Linked DNA regions of Niabella yanshanensis. The protein of the gene in region 2 interacts with the protein of the main gene of each other region in a pairwise test. Links are inferred from orthologs where the notes say so. Each region holds a gene or a part of one and is shown on either strand. Other genes may lie near its edges.

What was found. The genes of interacting proteins can lie anywhere in the genome.
Region 1: the proteins of lpdA (region 2) and odhB interact in binary tests that used the Escherichia coli proteins (3 or more experiments, as listed by UniProt). The link is inferred for Niabella yanshanensis from one-to-one orthologs.

What each region holds. Positions count from the first base shown.
Region 1 is NZ_CP139960.1:1,993,535-1,998,827, forward strand. The notes cover bases 1,619-4,531. They hold odhB (2-oxoglutarate dehydrogenase complex dihydrolipoyllysine-residue succinyltransferase), read right to left. Parts: upstream 3,900-4,531; coding sequence 2,337-3,899; downstream 1,619-2,336. Other genes in these bases: U0035_RS07930 (RsmB/NOP family class I SAM-dependent RNA methyltransferase), read right to left, coding at 1,619-2,266; U0035_RS07940 (response regulator transcription factor), read left to right, coding at 4,063-4,531. Outside these bases: U0035_RS07925 (DUF1553 domain-containing protein), read right to left, coding at 1-1,019; more of U0035_RS07930, read right to left, coding at 1,115-1,618; more of U0035_RS07940, read left to right, coding at 4,532-4,710; U0035_RS07945 (2-oxoglutarate dehydrogenase E1 component), read right to left, coding at 4,796-5,293. UniProt on the Escherichia coli protein: E2 component of the 2-oxoglutarate dehydrogenase (OGDH) complex which catalyzes the second step in the conversion of 2-oxoglutarate to succinyl-CoA and CO(2).
Region 2 is NZ_CP139960.1:1,297,220-1,302,592, reverse strand. The notes cover bases 1,276-4,268. They hold lpdA (dihydrolipoyl dehydrogenase), read right to left. Parts: upstream 3,478-4,268; coding sequence 2,074-3,477; downstream 1,276-2,073. Other genes in these bases: U0035_RS05005 (bifunctional helix-turn-helix transcriptional regulator/GNAT family N-acetyltransferase), read left to right, coding at 3,847-4,268; U0035_RS05015 (alpha/beta hydrolase), read right to left, coding at 1,276-1,956. In the rest of the region: lepB (signal peptidase I), read right to left, coding at 1-409; U0035_RS05020 (energy transducer TonB), read right to left, coding at 558-992; more of U0035_RS05015, read right to left, coding at 1,132-1,275; more of U0035_RS05005, read left to right, coding at 4,269-4,797; U0035_RS05000 (sugar phosphate isomerase/epimerase family protein), read right to left, coding at 4,911-5,373. UniProt on the Escherichia coli protein: Lipoamide dehydrogenase is a component of the glycine cleavage system as well as of the alpha-ketoacid dehydrogenase complexes.

The DNA of each region.
Region 1 (5,293 bases), 700 kb from region 2 along the record:
TTAAAAGGATCGTATGGGTGGCTATGGCACTGTACACAGGCAAAAGTAGTTCCCATTAAAGCTTCCCAGGTTGTGTTTACCCGGTCAATTACTGCAGCAGTGCGATACTCTTCATTATCAGTGCCCCCTTCATCATTGGTTAAAGTATTACGCTGGAATGCAGTGGCAATATATTGCGCGTCGGTAGGATCGGGCAAAAGATCTCCGGCTATTTGCTCGATCAGAAAAGCATCATAGGGTTGATCACTGTTGAAAGCATTAATCAACCAGTCGCGGTATCGCCATATAGAGCGATGCGCGTCTTTTTCATAACCCTTTGTATCAGCATAACGCGCCAGGTCGAGCCAGAGCGAGGTCCATCTTTCGCCATAGGCCGGCGAAGCCAGCAATGCATCCACCAGCCGCTCATAAGCCTTATCGGAAGGATCATTTAAAAACTTACGGGATACTGCTTCTGAAGGGGGCAACCCGGTAAGATCCAGGCTAACACGTCTTAACAAAGTAGGTTTATCGGCTTCGGCTGCCGGGGATAAACCATTTGCTTCTAATTGGTCAGAAATAAAGCGATCTATATCATTTTTACTCCAATCCTCGTTCCCTTCAGGAACCGGTTCCTTTTGTGCGGGGATATAGGCCCAATGCTTCCCCCATTCGGCGCCCTGCTTCACCCAGCTTTTCAGGATCTTTATTTCTGCATCCGGAAGCGCATCATGCTTATAGGGCATCCGCTCTTCCGGGTTCACCGTAAGGCGTCGTATAAATTCACTTTCATCAGGTTTACCGGGAATAATTGCCGGTTTGCCACTCTCTGTTTTGGCCAGCGCTTCCTCCCTGAAAAGAACGCTAAAGCCGCCACTTTGCTTTACACCGCCGTGACAGCTGATACACTTCTTATTGAGAATAGGTTTTACATCGGCATTAAAATCCACCTTCTTTTCCGATGAAAAAAAATACCATGTCCCGGCTGTAACCACCAGTAAAGAAATAACCAGCAATACCCTGTAATTTGATAAAAGCATACAACAATCGTTCTTCAAATTTATGAAGTCTTTTCTGCAATCGTAGTACAGAATTGGTCAAAAGTTACAGCTTTTTAACCAGTTGCAGAGGGTCTCTACATAGGCGCTTTCATTAAAGCGGCAAACATCGTATCTGCTTTTTGTTTATACCCCTTTAAAACCAGTTGTTCAACCAGCTGTAATCCTTTATTTTGAAGTAGGTTGACCTGACCTTCATTTTCTTTTTCGAATACCGAACAGGTAATATAAAGCAGGTATCCGCCGGGCTTCAGATATTGAATGATATTGGCTGTAATAGAGGATTGCAGTTTCACAAATGCATCAATGCTGCCCGGTTCAAAATAAAGCAATTGCTCCGGCGTGCGTGCCCAGGTACCGCTACCGCTGCAGGGAACATCGGCAATGATCAGATCAAACAACCTGCCCGGGTTCGCACTGGTAGCGTCCCCAACAAAAGCACGGTAATTTTTTACCCGGGCTTCCTGGAACCTTTTCTTTAAATTGAAAAGAATAGTAGGTCTTATATCCGATACGGTAAGTTCCATTTGCTGCAATATATCATTGGCCAGTATCGACTTTCCACCGCTGGCAGCACAACAATCCCAAACAAGCGGAACCATCTCATTCTTATTTACTGTTTGGTATAGCTGCAGCAGCTTAGCTACCCTTTGAGAGCTGAGGTCCTGTACCACCACTTCCTGGTTCAATCGCACCAGGTCTTCCACGCGAACGCTATTGCTTAACCGTAAACTGTCATCCGTCAAAACAAACGGAATATCTGCAGTCTTGAGTTTGTCAGTCACAGCGCCTTTATGCCCTGGCCTTACACGAAGGAACAAGTCGGGTTGTATCAAATGAGACCGGGTAAATGCATCATTGTTGATTCCCGCACTGAATGAATGTACCGCTGGAAAGATATGATCAGGAGACTCTTTAGGTAAATGAAAACTGTCAAAAAAAGCAAGCCACTCATCCGGCCAGGAGGCTTTTGAAAGCCAATAGCCTTTCACTATTTTTTGCCCGGTTGCTAGTTGGGGATAGGATCGGCCCAAACGAAAATAGCAGTAGCAGAGTTCGGATATCTGCCTGCGATCTTTGCTGCCGAATTTTTTATGCTGTGAAAAATAATTCTTAACAAAATGAGCAAACGGTATGCGGCCATCATACAATTGCAAAATGGTTACGGCACTATTCAGGTGCGAATAAAAACGCCTGAATACCGGATCCTGTATTTTAGTATTGCTCATATTGCCGGTAAAAAAATGGTTCGTGCTTTGAACACGAACCTGTTATTTTTTTTTCAATTTGTTGATTATCTTATAATTCCAGCAAGGCTTTTACAGGATCTTTTTGAACCAGTAATAACGCAGGATTTTCCAGTAGCTCTTTCACTCTTACCAGGAAGCTTACTGATTCACGTCCATCAATAATACGGTGATCATAGCTTAACGCCACGTACATCATCGGCCGGATCACCACCTGCCCGTTGATGGCTACCGGGCGCTGAATAATATTATGCATACCCAGGATAGCGCTTTGCGGAATATTGATAATGGGCGTACTTAGCATAGAGCCGAATACACCACCATTGGTGATGGTAAACGTTCCGCCCGTAAGATCTTCAGCGGTTAACTTGCTGTTTTTGGCTTTATTGGCCAGGTTAATCACTTCTTTTTCAATATCGGCCATTCCCAGGCTTTCCACGTTGCGTATAACAGGCACGGTCAAACCTCTGGGGGTGCTCACCGCTATACTGATATCAGCATAGTCGTGAAATAATATCTGGTCTCCATCGATATAAGCATTAACCGTAGGCCACTCAGATAAGGCGATCGCACAGGCTTTGGCAAAAAAGCTCATAAAACCTAAACCAACACCATGCGCTTCTTTAAACTTATCCTTATACTTAGCACGAATGTCCATGATTGGCTGCATATCTACTTCGTTAAAAGTAGTTAGCATCGCTGTCGTATTTTTAGCTTCAACCAATCTGCGGCTGATGGTTTTGCGCAGGTTGGTCATTTTTTCTCCACGCTGGTTGCGTGTGAACAATTCACCTCCGTCAAAAGCTTTTTTACCCGGATTAGCTAAAGCAGCCAGAACATCATCTTTTATTATTTTGCCAGAAAAACCAGAAGGTTTCACTGTTTTAGGATCTACTTTTTTATCTGCGATAATTGCCGAAGCCACTGGTGTTGCCTTCACATCTGCAGTAGCAGCTGCGGGCTTCTGTGCTTCTACTTTCTTTTCTTCGGCCTTAGGAGCTGGTCTTTCAGATGCTGCTTTAGCCGGCTTGCCGGTTGTTTCTTTGATAACAGCAATAGTATCGCCGATCTTAAGAGTATCGCCTTCTGCAACCGAAGATTCTAAAATCCCCGCCAGCTCTGCATTTACTTCAAAAGTAGCTTTCTCACTTTCCAACTCTGCTACTACCTCATCTCTTTCTACATAATCACCTGATTTTTTCACCCACTTCAACAAGGTCACTTCGCTGATAGATTCACCTACGGTTGGTATTTTAACGGGAACTTCTTTTCCGGTTGTTTTTAATGGTTCGGCTGCCTGTCCCGGTTCGGCTGCTTTTTCGGGGGCTGCTTCTTTTGGTGCATTGGCAGCTGGCGCATTGCTACCGTCGGGTTTTGAGGCGGTATCGTCAATGCTGGCTATAATGTCTCCGATATTAATAGAGTCTCCTTCGGCAACCGTTGTAGTCAATACACCTGCTTTCTCAGCATTTACTTCAAAAGTAGCTTTTTCACTCTCCAGCTCAGCAATTACCTCATCTCTTTCAACGTAATCGCCTGTTTTTTTTACCCATTTCAAAAGCGTTACTTCACTTATCGACTCGCCCACCGTAGGCACCTTAATATCAACAGCCATAAATACAAATGATTTTTATAGAATAGGTTGGCAAATTACGTAAAAATGACAAAAAAACGGTTTTAAATAGACAGTGATATTTAAAAAATGACTTACATTAAAAAAACATCCCCAGAATTAGTGATGAATTGCTAGTAAGGCTTCAATTATCTTTGATTGTAAGATGAGTACCCCTCCTATTAAAGTAACTGTTTTCGACGATAACGCCTATCGCAGGGACAGTTTATGTATGCTAATCAACTCCTCGCCCGGGATGACCTGTGCAGGAACTTTTTTTGACTGCAGCAATGTGATTGCTGATGTCAGGAAAACGGCACCCGATGTGGTGCTGATGGATATTGATATGCCCAATGTAAATGGCATTGAAGGTGTGAAACTGATCAGGATGAACTTTCCCAAAGTTCAGGTTTTAATGCAAACAGTTTTTGAAGATGATGACAAGATATTTGCCTCTATTTGTGCGGGTGCTTCAGGATATATTTTAAAGAAATCAACACCTGCCCAGTTATTGCAGGCTGTAGAAGATGTGTATAACGGTGATGCAGCCATGACCGCATCTATTGCAAAAAAGGTATTGACCGCCTTTCAAAAAAATGTTTTCTACGAAAACAACCAGGAAATATCATTAACTCCCAGGGAGAAGGAAGTACTGGGCTACCTGGTAAAAGGATTCAGCCATAAAATGGTAGCCTCTGCCTGCGGATTAAGCATTCATACCGTAAATACGCATATTAAAAAAATATACGAAAAGTTACAGGTGAATTCAGTTGCAGAAGCCGTAGTCAAAGCATTAAACCAAAAATTAATATAAAAATCTCATGTTTAGTTTTGAATATAAGAGGGCGGAATGTCTATTCCGCCCGATATTTTCAAACCAGGTCTTATTGGCTAGCTTCCTAGATCGTAAAAGCTGTATTTACAATTTCTTCCTGCTCTGCCTTATGCACTTTCATAAATCCTGATGCAGTCGACGCACTGGCTTTTCTGCCAATGATACCGTAGTTAATATGTTTCAGGTTCATTTGAAGGAAGGAGGCGGCGCCCATATTCAGGGGTTCTTCCTGTACCCAATACCATACGGCATTCTTGTACTTATTATATAAAGCGGCCAGCTGTTTGCCCGGTAAAGGATATATCTGCTCCAGTCTTACCACTGCTACATCTTTACGTCCTTCTTTCTGTTGTCTTTCCAACAGGTCATAATAAACTTTACCGCTACAGAAAAGCACTTTCTTTACCTCATCTGCCTTCACATAACTATCATCGATTAACTCCTGGAAAGATCCGGTTAAGAAATCTTTTTGGGCTGAATAAGTACCCGGATGACGCAAATTGGCTTTAGGCGCAAAATTGATCAATGGTTTCCTGAAAGGCCATGCCAGCTGTCTTCTTAA
Region 2 (5,373 bases):
CAAAAATAGCGGCATCCACCCACTCTCGCCAGCCCGGCTTTTTATGTTTCTTTACGCCTTCTGCACCAATAAACCGCGCATCTTTATGATTGGCCAGCCAGGGAAAATAGAATGGGGCCAGCAAAGACGCCGCCGCATGATCTAAAAAAGAAAAACGGCAAAACACCTTTGCAAATTCTATAAAGATACCAGGGGTAATAAACCAGCCCACAACAGGTATGAACTGCCAGAATACCCAGTGTTTAGGGCGCTGTGCAATTTCCTGCATAATCCAGGTATTGTAAAAAGGTACATAAGCTTTCCAGGACTCGTGACCGGCTTTCTTGAATAATTTAGACAAACCAAACGACGGAAGTAAAACAAGCAGTAAACTAATCAGGTATACAACTAATAATTGATTGAAAGGCATCGGCCAGATTTTTAGCGGCAAATTTATTGGAAAGTAATGATATTGAAGTGCGAACCAGCTTAATTAACATTACTGATAAGGTATATCGAGTTTCTCGTAATGGTTAGCGACTATCCGAAATGAGAATCTTTCTCCTCATTGAGTGAGTTTACATTCGGTTAATTAGAAAAGTAAGCGATTGCTTTCTATAAGATCTAACCGCTTTTTCATTAAGCAAAGCTGGGATCCACCTGCCGGATTTTTTGATAACCCGAATGGTTTCTTCCTCCATACCATAGCCCATATCAGTAAGTTTCGAGAAATCAGTCAAAGAGCCGTCAGTATTGATAACAAAACCAATTACCACAGTATACCTCCCATAAGGTGCTCCATTATTTACGGGTATCCGCATGTTGAGGTTCCTTTGCACATGGTTGAGCCAGGAGCCCCGGTAAGCAGCTTTTTGGTCTACCTTCTCATAAATGGTGGAGTCAGCCTTAAAAATAGTAGTGTCTGCCTTTGAAACTTGTGCGGTTAGGTTTGTATAGTAAAGCAAACTCATCAATAAAAATATTGAAGTACACAATGGTGTTTTTTTACTCATAAGATTTTAATATATAGAAGACTAATATAATAAAACCTTTTCATAGCCACCTGTTTATTTATAGGTTGTTCTGAGGGGCGAGATTATTAAAGCAACAGGGATGATGTAAACAACCGGTCGTCGGGATTTAATTGTTCTATTAGTTCCGGGTCTTCATTTCATCGAAGTAGTTTCTGAAAAACAATAGCTGGTATTGGATCGAGTTTCTCCAATAAGGCCAGGCATGGCCGCCGGGCCGTTCCGTATAGTCGTGTGGAATTTTTAGCTCCAGCATTTTTTGATGTAGGGCTTTATTGGTTGCATAAAAAAAATCATCAATACCACAATCAAAGATTATGGCAATTGAATCTTTCGGGTATCGTTCAACGGCCTCCGCAACCGTGTGATCTTTCCAGTCAAAGCCCGTGGAATCAGGATTGCCGATAAGATGCTGAATATTCCATTTATTAGCAAACGGCCTTATATCCACACCGCCGCTCATGCTGCCACAGGCTCCAAAAGTATCCGCATGACGAAAGCCCAGGAATAAGCCGCCATGGCCACCCATGCTTAAACCTGTAATAGCCCTGCCATGTCGGTTTTGCTGCGTTTTATAATGCGTATCAATATAAGCCGGAACCTCAGTGCTGATGTGGGTTTCATATCGTACGGCAGGGTTTACTTTACTGTCAAAATACCAGCTGTCGGGGCTTCCATCCGGGCATACAATCATCAGCTGGTATTGGTCTGCATAAGCCTGTAATTCAGGCACACGCATAATCCATGTGGCATATTTTCCTCCGGCTCCATGCAGCAGGTATACAACAGGGAAATAACCGGTCTGCGCATAGCTTTGGGGTTTGATCACCACACAGGCTATGCTTTTCTTCATCGCATTGCTGTATATATTAACCGTATCAACAATGGCAGCTTTTGAAGATAATGCTACACCGGATAATAAGAGCAGGATCAATACTTTTTTCATTATTGCTTTTTTGATGGCTTATGAACGATCGGGCAACCTCGCAGAACTCCTTAAAGATAAGAACAGGGGCATAAAAAAACCTCCCCGGAGGGAGGCTTATTGATTAACCCAATTCTATTATAAGTGTATTGCTTCACCATAAGCTACTTCAATAGCATCTTTCACGCTCTCACTGATAGTGGGGTGGGGGTGAATCGCGTTTAACACTTCATGGTAAGTAGTCTCCAGTTTACGGCCTACCACTGTTTCAGAAATGATCTCTGTAACATTGTAACCGATCATGTGTGTACCTAACCACTCGCCGTATTTGGCATCAAAGATCACTTTTACAAAACCTTCTGCATGACCTGCAGCGCTTGCTTTACCGCTGGCGCTTAACGGGAATTTGCCCACTTTAACTTCGTAACCGGCTTCTTTCGCTTTTGCTTCTGTAAAACCAACACTGGCTACTTCAGGGTAGCAATAAGTACAACCTGGTACGTTGTTATAATCAATAGCTTCGGGCTGATGCTTGTACTTGCCTTCAGCATGTGCAATCGCTTCAACGCAAATGATCGCTTCTTTGCTCGCCACGTGTGCTAATGCCTGACCAGGAACACAATCACCGATAGCATATACACCTGCAACATTTGTTTTGTAAAACTTATCTACGTTGATTTTTCCCTTTTCAGTTTTAACACCCAGGGTTTCCAAGCCAATACCTTCGATATTCGCTGCAACACCTACAGCACTTAATACCACATCTGCTTCCAGCACCACTTCACCATTAGCTGTTTTCACTTTGGCTTTCACGCCGCTTCCGCTGGTGTCAACTGAAGTAACTTCGCTGCTGGTTAATATATCAATGCCTTGTTTTTTCAGGTTTTTCTCCAGTTCTTTTGAAATATCTTCATCTTCAACTGGTACAATACGCGGCAAAAATTCTACTACGGTTACTTTAGAACCGATGCTGTTATAAAAATAACCAAACTCAATACCTATGGCGCCGCTGCCTACTACAATAATACTTTTAGGCTGTTGGGGCAATACCATTGCTTCACGATAACCAATGATCTTCTTACCATCCTGTTTTAAAGCAGGCAACTCACGGCTGCGACCACCAGTTGCAACGATGATATGTTTGCCTTCCACGATCTGTGTCTTCCCGTCAGCGCCTTTCACCTCTACCTGGCCTTTGGCTTTAAGAGCTCCAAAACCCATTACTACATCAATTTTATTTTTGCGCATCAAAAACTGAACACCTTTGCTCATTTTATCAGCTACACCACGGCTACGTTTTACAATAGCTTCGAAATTAGGCTTACCTGTTGCTTCAATACCAAATTCCTGCGCATGCTTAATATCATTATACACCTGCGCGCTTTTTAATAAGGCTTTGGTTGGAATACAACCCCAGTTTAAGCAAATACCTCCCAGGCTTTCCTTTTCAATAATTGCGGTTTTTAAACCCAGTTGAGACGCCCTGATAGCCGCTACGTAACCGCCCGGACCGCTTCCCAACACTACTACATCGTATGCCATGTGTTATTAATTTTTATATTTAATTTGATAGTAAGAACATTTTTATATTCCCCGTAGTTTAAAACCGGTTCTTTTTGTTTGAGAACGCTCAAACGATACCGTTCAAACTGGTGATACTGGAGGCTTTATTTCGAATAAGGAGCCTGCTGAACCACGGGTATTAAACCCTGCGAATTTAGCTGAATTACTGTAAATGGCAAAGCATGCTTGATGTGAGTTGAAATGTTAGCAATAAATAACATCAGAAAATTGTAAACTACATCGCTGTTTCATTATCCCGGACACAAGGATGAAAAAGAGCCGGCAAATTCAGAAGTGGAATAAATAAACTAAATTTGCATAATTAATTATGTAATTAATTATAGAATTATGGATTTTTTTGAAAGAACGGGTAAAATGGCTTTGGGAAGCCGCCTGCGATTATTAACAGCGCAGGTTACCGAGGATGCAGAAGGCATTTACAAGCTTTATGAGGTGGATTTCGTGCCGAAGTGGTTCCCGGTTTTTTTTGTTCTGGCAGCAGATGGGGCAAAGCCAATTACAGAAATTGCAGCGGAAATAGGTCACTCCCAGCCTTCAGTAACAAAGATCATTAAGGAAATGGCGGAAGCCGGGCTGGTTAAAGATAACCTGAAGTCAGACGATAAGCGCAGGAATGTAGCCGGTCTTACGGAAAAGGGTAAAAAGCTGGCCGCAAAGATCAGGATCCAGGGAGAAGATATTGAAAGGGCTATTGAAAACGTTATAGCTGAAGCTACGCACAACTTATGGGAGGCTATTGCGGAGTGGGAAGACCTGCTGATGCAAAAATCGCTTTTAAAAAGGGTGCAGGAGCAAAAAAAGCTGAGGGAAAGCAAGGACGTGCAAATTGTACCCTTTGTGCCTCAGTATACAAAGGTTTTCAGAGATTTGAACGAAGAGTGGATTTCGCAGTATTTTGAAATGGAGGCGGCTGATTACAAGGCTTTGGATAATCCCAAAGAATATATACTGGATAAAGGTGGGCAAATACTGGTAGCGCTTTACCAGGGTGAACCAGTGGGCGTATGTGCCCTGATCAAAATGAGCGGTTCGGATTATGATTTTGAAATGGCTAAAATGGCGGTTTCGCCGAAGGCGCAGGGGAAAAATATAGGTTGGTTGCTGGGGCAGGCTGTTATAGGCACCGCCCGTGAATTGGGCGCTTCAAATATTTACCTGGAAAGTAACACCATGCTCAAGCCGGCTATCAACCTGTATTATAAAATGGGATTCAAAAAAGTAACAGGACTTCCTACACCGTATAAGCGTTGTAATATTCAAATGGTACTTGATTTGTAAAAACGGAGATCTTTTATAAAATTGAGGGTATATATATAGCGTGCGGACACGCGCCCCGGTTGCTGACTATTGGCAGCGGTCTATAATGAATACGCATAGTGTTATTGATGACCTTAGAGGTTTTTCGGGATCTGCTTCAATGCTTTTTGCCATTGTTCCCTGATCGTTTTAGCCGCAATGGGTAACTCCTTGTCCAGATCGGTAAAGCGGCATTCCAGAGCGATCATTCCTTTATAGCCTATTTGCTGAAAGGCTTTAAAGTAAGGTGTAAAATCATCACCCGCAATGCCAGGTGCTGATCTTGTAGCTTTTTCGCCGATATCGCAATGATAAATCAAAGAACCCCCTTCTGTAATTACAGATACCGGCTCATTTTCACGCATCATATGATAAATGTCCACGCATATTTTGTAATTAGAGTGATTGACTGCCTTCGCCACATCAATACATTCTTTTACGGTATTCAGAAAATTGCATTCTTCTTTATTCTGACTTTCAAGAGCCAGTACAATATTGTACCGGGCAGCCAGCGGGGCCAGCTTTTTACCAATAGATACGAACTGTTTAAATGCAGAA